Linked DNA regions of Noviherbaspirillum saxi. The protein of the gene in region 1 interacts with the protein of each later gene in a pairwise test. Links are inferred from orthologs where the notes say so. Each region holds a gene or a part of one and is shown on either strand. Other genes may lie near its edges.

The links.
Region 2: the proteins of D3871_RS02465 (region 1) and dnaA interact in binary tests that used the Escherichia coli proteins (3 or more experiments, as listed by UniProt). The link is inferred for Noviherbaspirillum saxi from one-to-one orthologs.

What each region holds. Positions count from the first base shown.
Region 1 is NZ_QYUO01000001.1:507,806-512,626, forward strand. The notes cover bases 1,060-3,769. They hold D3871_RS02465 (phosphoheptose isomerase), read left to right. Parts: upstream 1,060-1,971; coding sequence 1,972-2,568; downstream 2,569-3,769. Other genes in these bases: D3871_RS02455 (penicillin-binding protein activator), read left to right, coding at 1,060-1,506; D3871_RS02460 (YraN family protein), read left to right, coding at 1,506-1,880; D3871_RS02470 (BON domain-containing protein), read left to right, coding at 2,561-3,205; D3871_RS02475 (DsrE family protein), read left to right, coding at 3,377-3,769. Also shown: rsmI (16S rRNA (cytidine(1402)-2'-O)-methyltransferase), read right to left, coding at 1-282; more of D3871_RS02455, read left to right, coding at 295-1,059; more of D3871_RS02475, read left to right, coding at 3,770-3,817; D3871_RS02480 (peroxiredoxin family protein), read left to right, coding at 3,901-4,425; D3871_RS02485 (phosphatase PAP2 family protein), read right to left, coding at 4,484-4,821. UniProt on the Escherichia coli protein: Required for the timely initiation of chromosomal replication via direct interactions with the DnaA initiator protein.
Region 2 is NZ_QYUO01000001.1:214,677-217,493, forward strand. It holds dnaA (chromosomal replication initiator protein DnaA), read left to right. Parts: upstream 1-608; coding sequence 609-2,027; downstream 2,028-2,817. Other genes in the region: rpmH (50S ribosomal protein L34), read right to left, coding at 1-20; dnaN (DNA polymerase III subunit beta), read left to right, coding at 2,444-2,817. UniProt on the Escherichia coli protein: Plays an essential in the initiation and regulation of chromosomal replication. Binds in an ATP-dependent fashion to the origin of replication (oriC) to initiate formation of the DNA replication initiation complex once per cell cycle.

The DNA.
Region 1 (4,821 bases):
GCGGGCGATCAGCTTGTCCGCTACCTCGCGCTCGTTATGCTCATGCGCGGCAATCAATTCTTTGGACAAGCCATAACGCGTGAGCAGCTGCGCGGTGTTGCGCGTGTCTTCGCAAGCGACTACGTCCGCGATGGCCAGCACATTGATGGCTCGCAACGTGATATCCCCGACGTTCCCGATGGGAGTAGCCACCACATATAATGTCGACAACGGATAGGTTTGTTGCGCCAGCTCTTGCCGAAGGGAGGCAAGGGTGGGGATGTCGGAAGCGGACGAAGTCATGAGGGAGCGTGAATGTTGAGCCAATTGGCAAGAGCGGGTGCGCTGGCGGCGGTGCTGAGTGGATTCTGCCTGCCCTTGGCGGCAAATACAACTACCACAACTGCCGCCAATGCTGCGCCGGCCGCCTCGACGCCATGGATCATGGCGCAAACGGATTTGTCCATTCTGCGCGAAGCGCCCGCATACATTGCGCCAAGGCAGGTACGCGTCGGTTTGTTGCTGCCCCTGCGCTCTGACACGCTCGGCCCGGTTGCCGACGCGGTGCGCGCCGGTGTACAGGCTGCTCACGAGCGCGAGCCCGACGGAATCGATCTCAGCATTATCGACAGTGGCGATGCGCCGCAGGAGGTGTTGAGTCGCTACCAGGAGGCGACAGCGTTGAACGATATCGTGGTCGGCCCCTTGTCGCGCAGCGGTGTTGCAGCGGTGGTGCAGAGCGGCAGCCTCGCCAAGCCGACAATTGCACTGGCCCAGATCGAGACTGCATCTGATGCCCCTGCAACCATGCCGCCCCAGATGCTAAGTCTGGGTTTGTCGATCGAAGATGAAGCGCGACAGGCCGCCGAATGGGCTGCACGCGACAATGCCGGTGCGACGGCGGTCATCCTTTACACCGGTGTCGCATGGCAACGCCGTGCCGCGAAGGCATTCGACATCCAATGGCAGCAACGCGGGCGGCAATCGCAACAACTCGAACTTGCATCCAATGACGGCTTTCTCAATGGTCGTAGCTTGCTGCAGTTGAAAAAAGATCTGCCCTCCGACAAGCCGGCCATTCTGTTTGCGGCGCTCGACGCAAGGCAGGCGCGCCAGGTGCGCGCCATCATCGGCAGCAGTGTCATCCTGTATGGCACTTCGCAGCTCAATCCTTTCGCCTTGTTGGATCACAGTCTCGAAGATCGCATGGTCGACATGGAGGGCGCGCGCTTGGTCGATATGCCATGGCAATTGCAGCCCGACCACCCAGCGGTCATGGTTTATCCGCGGCCTGTGGTCGCTGCCGACCAGAAGCGCAGTGCAGACCTTGAACGTTTTTATGCGATCGGCATCGATGCCTATCGTGTCGCACGCGAGATCGCCCTTCAAGGCGACAGCTTCGAACTCGATGGCGTCACCGGAAAACTGGCTGTGCGGTTCCGTTCGGGCAGCATGCGTCTGGAGCGGACTGCGCAGCGCGCCGTCTATCGCGATGGTAGCGTCGTACCGATCACGGAGCTTCCGTAATGGGCTTGCTGAACGCATTCAGTCGTCCGCGCACCGCCGAACAGATCGCTGGCGCACAAGGTGAAGACAGAGCGTTGCATTATCTGCAGCAGCAAGGCATGTCACTGGTGGAGCGCAATTTCCGCTGCAAGGGTGGAGAAATCGATCTCATCATGCAAGACCGCAGCAGCCTCGTCTTTGTCGAAGTGCGCAAGCGTGCGGCGAGCCGCTACGGTGGTGCAGCCGCCAGCATCACCGGGCGCAAGCAGGCGCGCCTGATACTGGCCGCGCAAATTTTTCTGCAACGTTATCGCATGCCGCCGGCCTGCCGCTTCGACGTGGTGGCAATCGATGGCGACGCCTTGTCGTGGTTAAGGAATGCGATCGAACAATGAGCGCTTGCATGGTCGATTTGACACGGCCCGCCGCCACCTCGACTCCGACAAGGATCGAATACCTCCCTCGTGCACTATAATTCCCGGCATCATGACAAACCAACGCATACAAGCGCACTTCCAGGAAAGTGCCGAACTCAAGACCAGAGCCGCCGCCGTGCTGGCCGAACCGATTGCACAAGCAGTTGAACTTATGTTCACCGCTTTGTCTAACGGCAACAAGATACTTGCCTGCGGGAATGGCGGGTCGGCCGCGGATTGCCAGCATTTCGCCGCCGAACTGGTCGGCCGTTTCGAGCGCGAGCGCTTGCCCTTGCCGGCACTGGCGCTCACGACCGACACGTCAATCATGACAGCGGTCGGAAACGACTATAGCTTCAATGACATTTTCAGCAAGCAGGTACAGGCTTTCGGGCAGGCCGGCGATATTTTGCTGGCGTTATCGACCTCGGGAAATTCGGCCAATGTGCTGGCCGCGGTCGATGCCGCAATGGAGCGCGACATGCGCGTCATTGCGCTGACCGGCAAGGGCGGGGGCACGATCGGCAAGCGGCTGTCCGACGGCGACGTGCATATCTGCGTGCCGCACGACCGGACTGCACGTATCCAGGAAGTGCATTTGCTGACCATTCATTGTTTGTGCGACGGGATCGATGTCGCGTTATTTGGGGAGGAACCGGATGAATAAGTGGACGCGTATTACACGTCCTTTGGCCGCGACAATTCTGTGCGGCGTAGTGGTGGCCAGCCTGCAGGGCTGCGTCGAAATGGCAGTCGGCAGTGCAGTTGTCGGCACGCTCTCAGCAACCGACAGGCGTACCTTCGGCGCGCAGACCGAAGACAAGGCGATCGTTTTCAAGGGCGAGACCCGGATACCGAATCTGGTCGGCAACGCAGGCCACGTCAATGTCACCAGCTTCAACCGCAAGGTGCTGTTGACTGGCGAAGTGCGCGACGAAGCGATGAAGGCAGCGGTCGAGCGCGAAGTCGGCGCCATCGAAGGCGTACAGTCCATCGTCAATGACCTCGAAATCGCCGGCACTTCAAGTTTTACATCCCGTTCCAATGATTCGCTCATCACCGGCAAGGTCAAGGCGGCCTTTGTCGATGCGCGCGATCTGTATGCCAATTCGATCAAGGTCGTGACCGAGCGCGGCATCGTCTACCTGATGGGCCGCGTCACTCAGCGTGAAGGACAATTGGCCGGGCAGGTCGCCAGCGGCGTCAATGGGGTGCAAAAGGTCGTCAAGGTATTCGAATACATTTCCGACGACGAATTTCGCCAGATGACCAAGAGTTCGGATAGCCAGAGCATCAAGCAATAATTGTCCAGGCTTCATGCAGCCTGCCCGGCAGCGCTGCAGCAGGCCGCGAATCGAATCGATACGCGGCCTTTTCTTTTTTGCGCCGGGCCGGCTTTTTTAAACCGGTTTATTATCTATTTCTATTCCGTTTCTGCCCATACGGTGCGGACCTCCTGTTCCATTCAAGCAATCATGAAGCGACGCCTAGTCCTGAAAGTCATTGCCGGCCTGTTGCCCGCCCTCGCGCTGAGCCACAGCCTTCCCGCTTTTTCCTCCGAGCCCGTCAAGGTGGTCTACCATCTGGCCGATGGCATCGATCAGGCATCGCGGGCAATGGCAAACATCCGCAATCATCTGCGCGCGGAACCCGAAACGAAAATCGTCGTTGTCGCCAATGGAGACGGGATTCGTTTCCTGTTGAATGGAGCCAAGGAACGCAACGGCAAGCCTTTCGATGGCGCGGTGTCGGCACTGGCCGCGCAAGGCGTGCAGTTCCGCGTCTGCGGTAATACGCTGGCCGCGCATGAGGTTTCGCCGACACAATTGCTGCCCGAAGCCAGGCTGGTCACCGCCGGTGTAGTCGAATTGGCACGCCTGCAGGCGAAAGAAGGATACGTGTACATCCGTCCCTGAGTCTGTGAGCCGGATGCGCGCAGTGTTTGTGGCAGCGGACTATAATGGCCGCTCCACTTTCCATCTTCTTTCGTCACATTTCCATGCAAGCCGAAAACCGTCCCGCGCGCAGCCGTACCTGGCCCAAGGTACTCGGGATTGCCGCAATCGCCATCATCGCCGCCGTGGGTTATTTCTCACTTTCCAGCAAGAAAACCGCTCCTGATGTTACCTTTGCTGAAATCAATGGCAATCAGGTAACGATGCAAAGCCTGCGTGGCAAGGTCGTCATGGTCAACTTCTGGGCAACCAGTTGCACGACCTGCATCAAGGAAATGCCGGAGATGGTGCAGACGTATAACAAGTACAAGGACCAGGGGCTTGATTTCGTCGCGGTGGCGATGAGTTATGATCCACCCAATTACGTGCTCAATTATGCGCAGACGCGCAATCTGCCGTTTCGGGTCGCATTGGATACCAAGGGCGAGGTAGCGAAATCGTTTGAAGATGTGAAGCTGACGCCGACCACTTATGTCATCGACAAGGACGGCATCATCATCAAGCGTTATGTCGGCGAGCCGGATTTCGCCGCCTTGCACCAGTTGCTGGAAAAGGCATTGGCCGCTTGATTACAGCACGCGGCTTCACCACAAAATAAAAAGCGCCGTGAGGCGCTTTTTTACATTCTTACAACGAAGATTCAGGCGGAACGGGAATGATCATGATCGCGCGCGGTTTCGCATGCTGCCATCCGGTGCGAGGATATGCAGCGTCGTGTCCCGAGACATACAAGGTGATCCTGGTGAGCCATTGCTGGGTCGGCGCCGGATGCACATAGGAAGCAGTCAGCAACGCCAGCATGCTGACGGTAATGCGCACCGGATTGAATACCTGCCTGCGCAGCGTGGTTCCGGCTACCCAGATGAAGCTGATACTGACGGCTGCGCCGAGCATCCATCCGGTAATGACTTCCGAGGCGGAATGCGCATGCAGCGCAATCCGAGACACTCCGACCGCCATGCCGA
Region 2 (2,817 bases), 290 kb from region 1 along the record:
GGTTGGTAAGTACGTTTCATGTTGGTCTCGCTAATCGGCAAAAATGGGTGGAATCATCACGCGGCCCATTCTTGTTTTGTGCGCTACACACAAAACGCAACAGGCAGTGAACCCGCAATTAGACACTGATTTCCGCTTCTCTGTCAATTACTTAGGAAGAAACGCAGGTCGCAAGCTTGAGGACTTTTGGGGTTTTCAATGCAGTCTGGAAACATAAAAAAGATGTTTGTTGTCTGTATCGCTAGCTTAGGTGTTGTCCTTGCGATACGGCCATCTTAAATAGGCAATTGAGGAAATATCCGATCTTCATATTTCCTCATGGTAATTTTATTCAGCTTTTTACATTCCTTCCAAAAGCTGAAACTTCCCCGATTGGCAAGCAAATTATTATGTCGGAAAAATGACGCAGCCTGTGGATAACCCCGTTTCCCGGAGTTAGAATAGCCCTCCCGTGTGGACGACCCAAGACGCTGGAGCAGCCGCTCCGGCATTCCCTTGTTCAGACCGTTTGCCTATTTGGCAAGCAGGACTGGACAGCGGACTGCCGGAGGAGAGCAGGGCCTGCCGCGGGCTAAGTCATTTCCACATAACAAAATATAGAAAAGTACATGGAAGATTTTTGGCAGACTTGCTCCGCTATGCTGGAGCAGGAACTCACGCCGCAACAATATAGTGCGTGGATCAAGCCGCTGGCGCCGATTGATTTTGAAGACGGCCGCTTGCGCATCGCCGCACCGAATCGCTTCAAGCTGGACTGGGTCAAGACCCAGTTTGCCAACCGGATTACCACCCTGGCTTCGGAATACTGGGAAGCGCCCATCGACGTCCAGTTCATTCTCGACCCGCGCGGCAATGCGGTACGCCGGCCTGCGCCGACCGCCGGCGCCAATGGCAATGGCATGAATGGCCAACCCCAGCGCAATGGACAACATGACATCGTCATCGACCAGGGACCTGACCCGATCGAACGCGCCGATATCCTGATCGAAACCAATGCCAAGCGCGACCAGAGCAAGATCAACACCGCCCTGACTTTCGACAGCTTCGTCACTGGTAAGGCAAACCAATTGGCGCGCGCCGCTGCGATCCAGGTTGCCAATAACCCCGGTGTCTCTTACAACCCGTTATTCCTGTATGGCGGTGTTGGCCTTGGAAAAACCCACCTGATCCACGCAATCGGTAACCAGCTGCTCAATGAAAATCCTAATGTTCGCATTCGCTACATTCACGCTGAACAATATGTTCGCGACGTAGTGACCGCTTACCAGCGTAAGGGTTTTGATGATTTCAAGCGCTATTACCATTCGCTCGACATGCTGCTGATCGACGATATTCAGTTCTTTGCCGGCAAGAGCCGCACGCAGGAAGAATTCTTTTATGCGTTCGAAGCGCTGATTGCAGCAAAGAAACAAATCATTATCACCAGCGATACGTATCCGAAGGAAATCACCGGCATGGACGACCGGTTGATCTCCCGTTTTGATTCTGGTCTGACGGTCGCCGTCGAACCGCCCGAGCTCGAAATGCGCGTTGCAATTCTGCTCAAAAAAGCGGCGCAGGAAGGCGCGGTGTTGTCCGACGACGTTGCCTTTTTCGTCGCCAAACATTTGCGTTCCAATGTGCGCGAACTGGAAGGCGCACTGCGCAAGATCCTCGCCTATTCCCGCTTCCACGGCAAAGACATCACGATCGATGTTGTCAAGGATGCATTGAAAGACTTGCTTTCTGTACAAAACCGGCAGATTTCGGTCGAGAACATCCAGAAGACGGTGGCAGACTTTTTCAATATCAAAGTCGCTGACATGTACTCCAAAAAGCGCCCAGCCAATATTGCTCGTCCGCGCCAGATTGCGATGTATCTTGCCAAGGAATTAACGCAGAAGAGTTTGCCTGAGATCGGCGAATTGTTTGGCGGCCGCGACCACACCACGGTACTGCATGCGGTTCGCAAGATCGCAGCCGACCGCAGCAAGAATCCTGAAGTCAACCACGAGCTGCACGTGCTCGAACAAACGCTGAAGGGGTAATCCACAGCTGCTTATCGGCTTGTGGATAAGTAAGAATGGAATAAATCGGACCGGCGAGCCGGCCTCGGCGGGTTCGCGCGGACCGGCGACGCGAACCCGGTTTGAGGCGAGAAAAGGACGGGGGCAACCGACCATCGCCTTGCAGGACATGTGGTGCAGCCAAGACCTTCTTTGTGGCCGGACTTGCTCGCTATGCCTATCAAGCGGCTGACGGCCGCGGTCGCGGCACCTTCCCGACCCTAAATTACCTTGCCAGCCCGACAACAAAATCCGTTCTATTTCATTGGAAGGAACCTTTTTCTGTCAAAATAGAGGGTATTTAGAAATGGCTTTATCCGGCTGCCGTCCGTCGGTAAATGACAGGCCTTTTCCCGATTCACAGCATTGTTTCAACTCACACTACAAGGATAAAAAGCATGCAATTGGTGAAAACCCAACGCGACACGCTTCTCCGGCCGCTGCAGATTGTGAGTGGTATTGTCGAGCGTCGGCACACGCTGCCGATTCTGGCCAATATCCTCATTCGCAAGGACGGTGAGAAGGTCTCGTTCCTGTCGACCGACATCGAAGTGCAGATCACCACGCATGCCAATGTGGGCAGCGGCGGCGAAGTCGCGGCCACCACGGTCGCCGCGCGCAAGCTGCTCGATATCTTGCGTGCGCTGCCCGATTCGGGCGATGTCGCGCTGTCGCTGGCCAACAAGCGCATGACGGTCCAGTCCGGCAAATCGCGCTTTGCATTGCAGACGCTGGCAGCCGAAGAATTCCCGACCGTCGCGCAAGCCGAGCA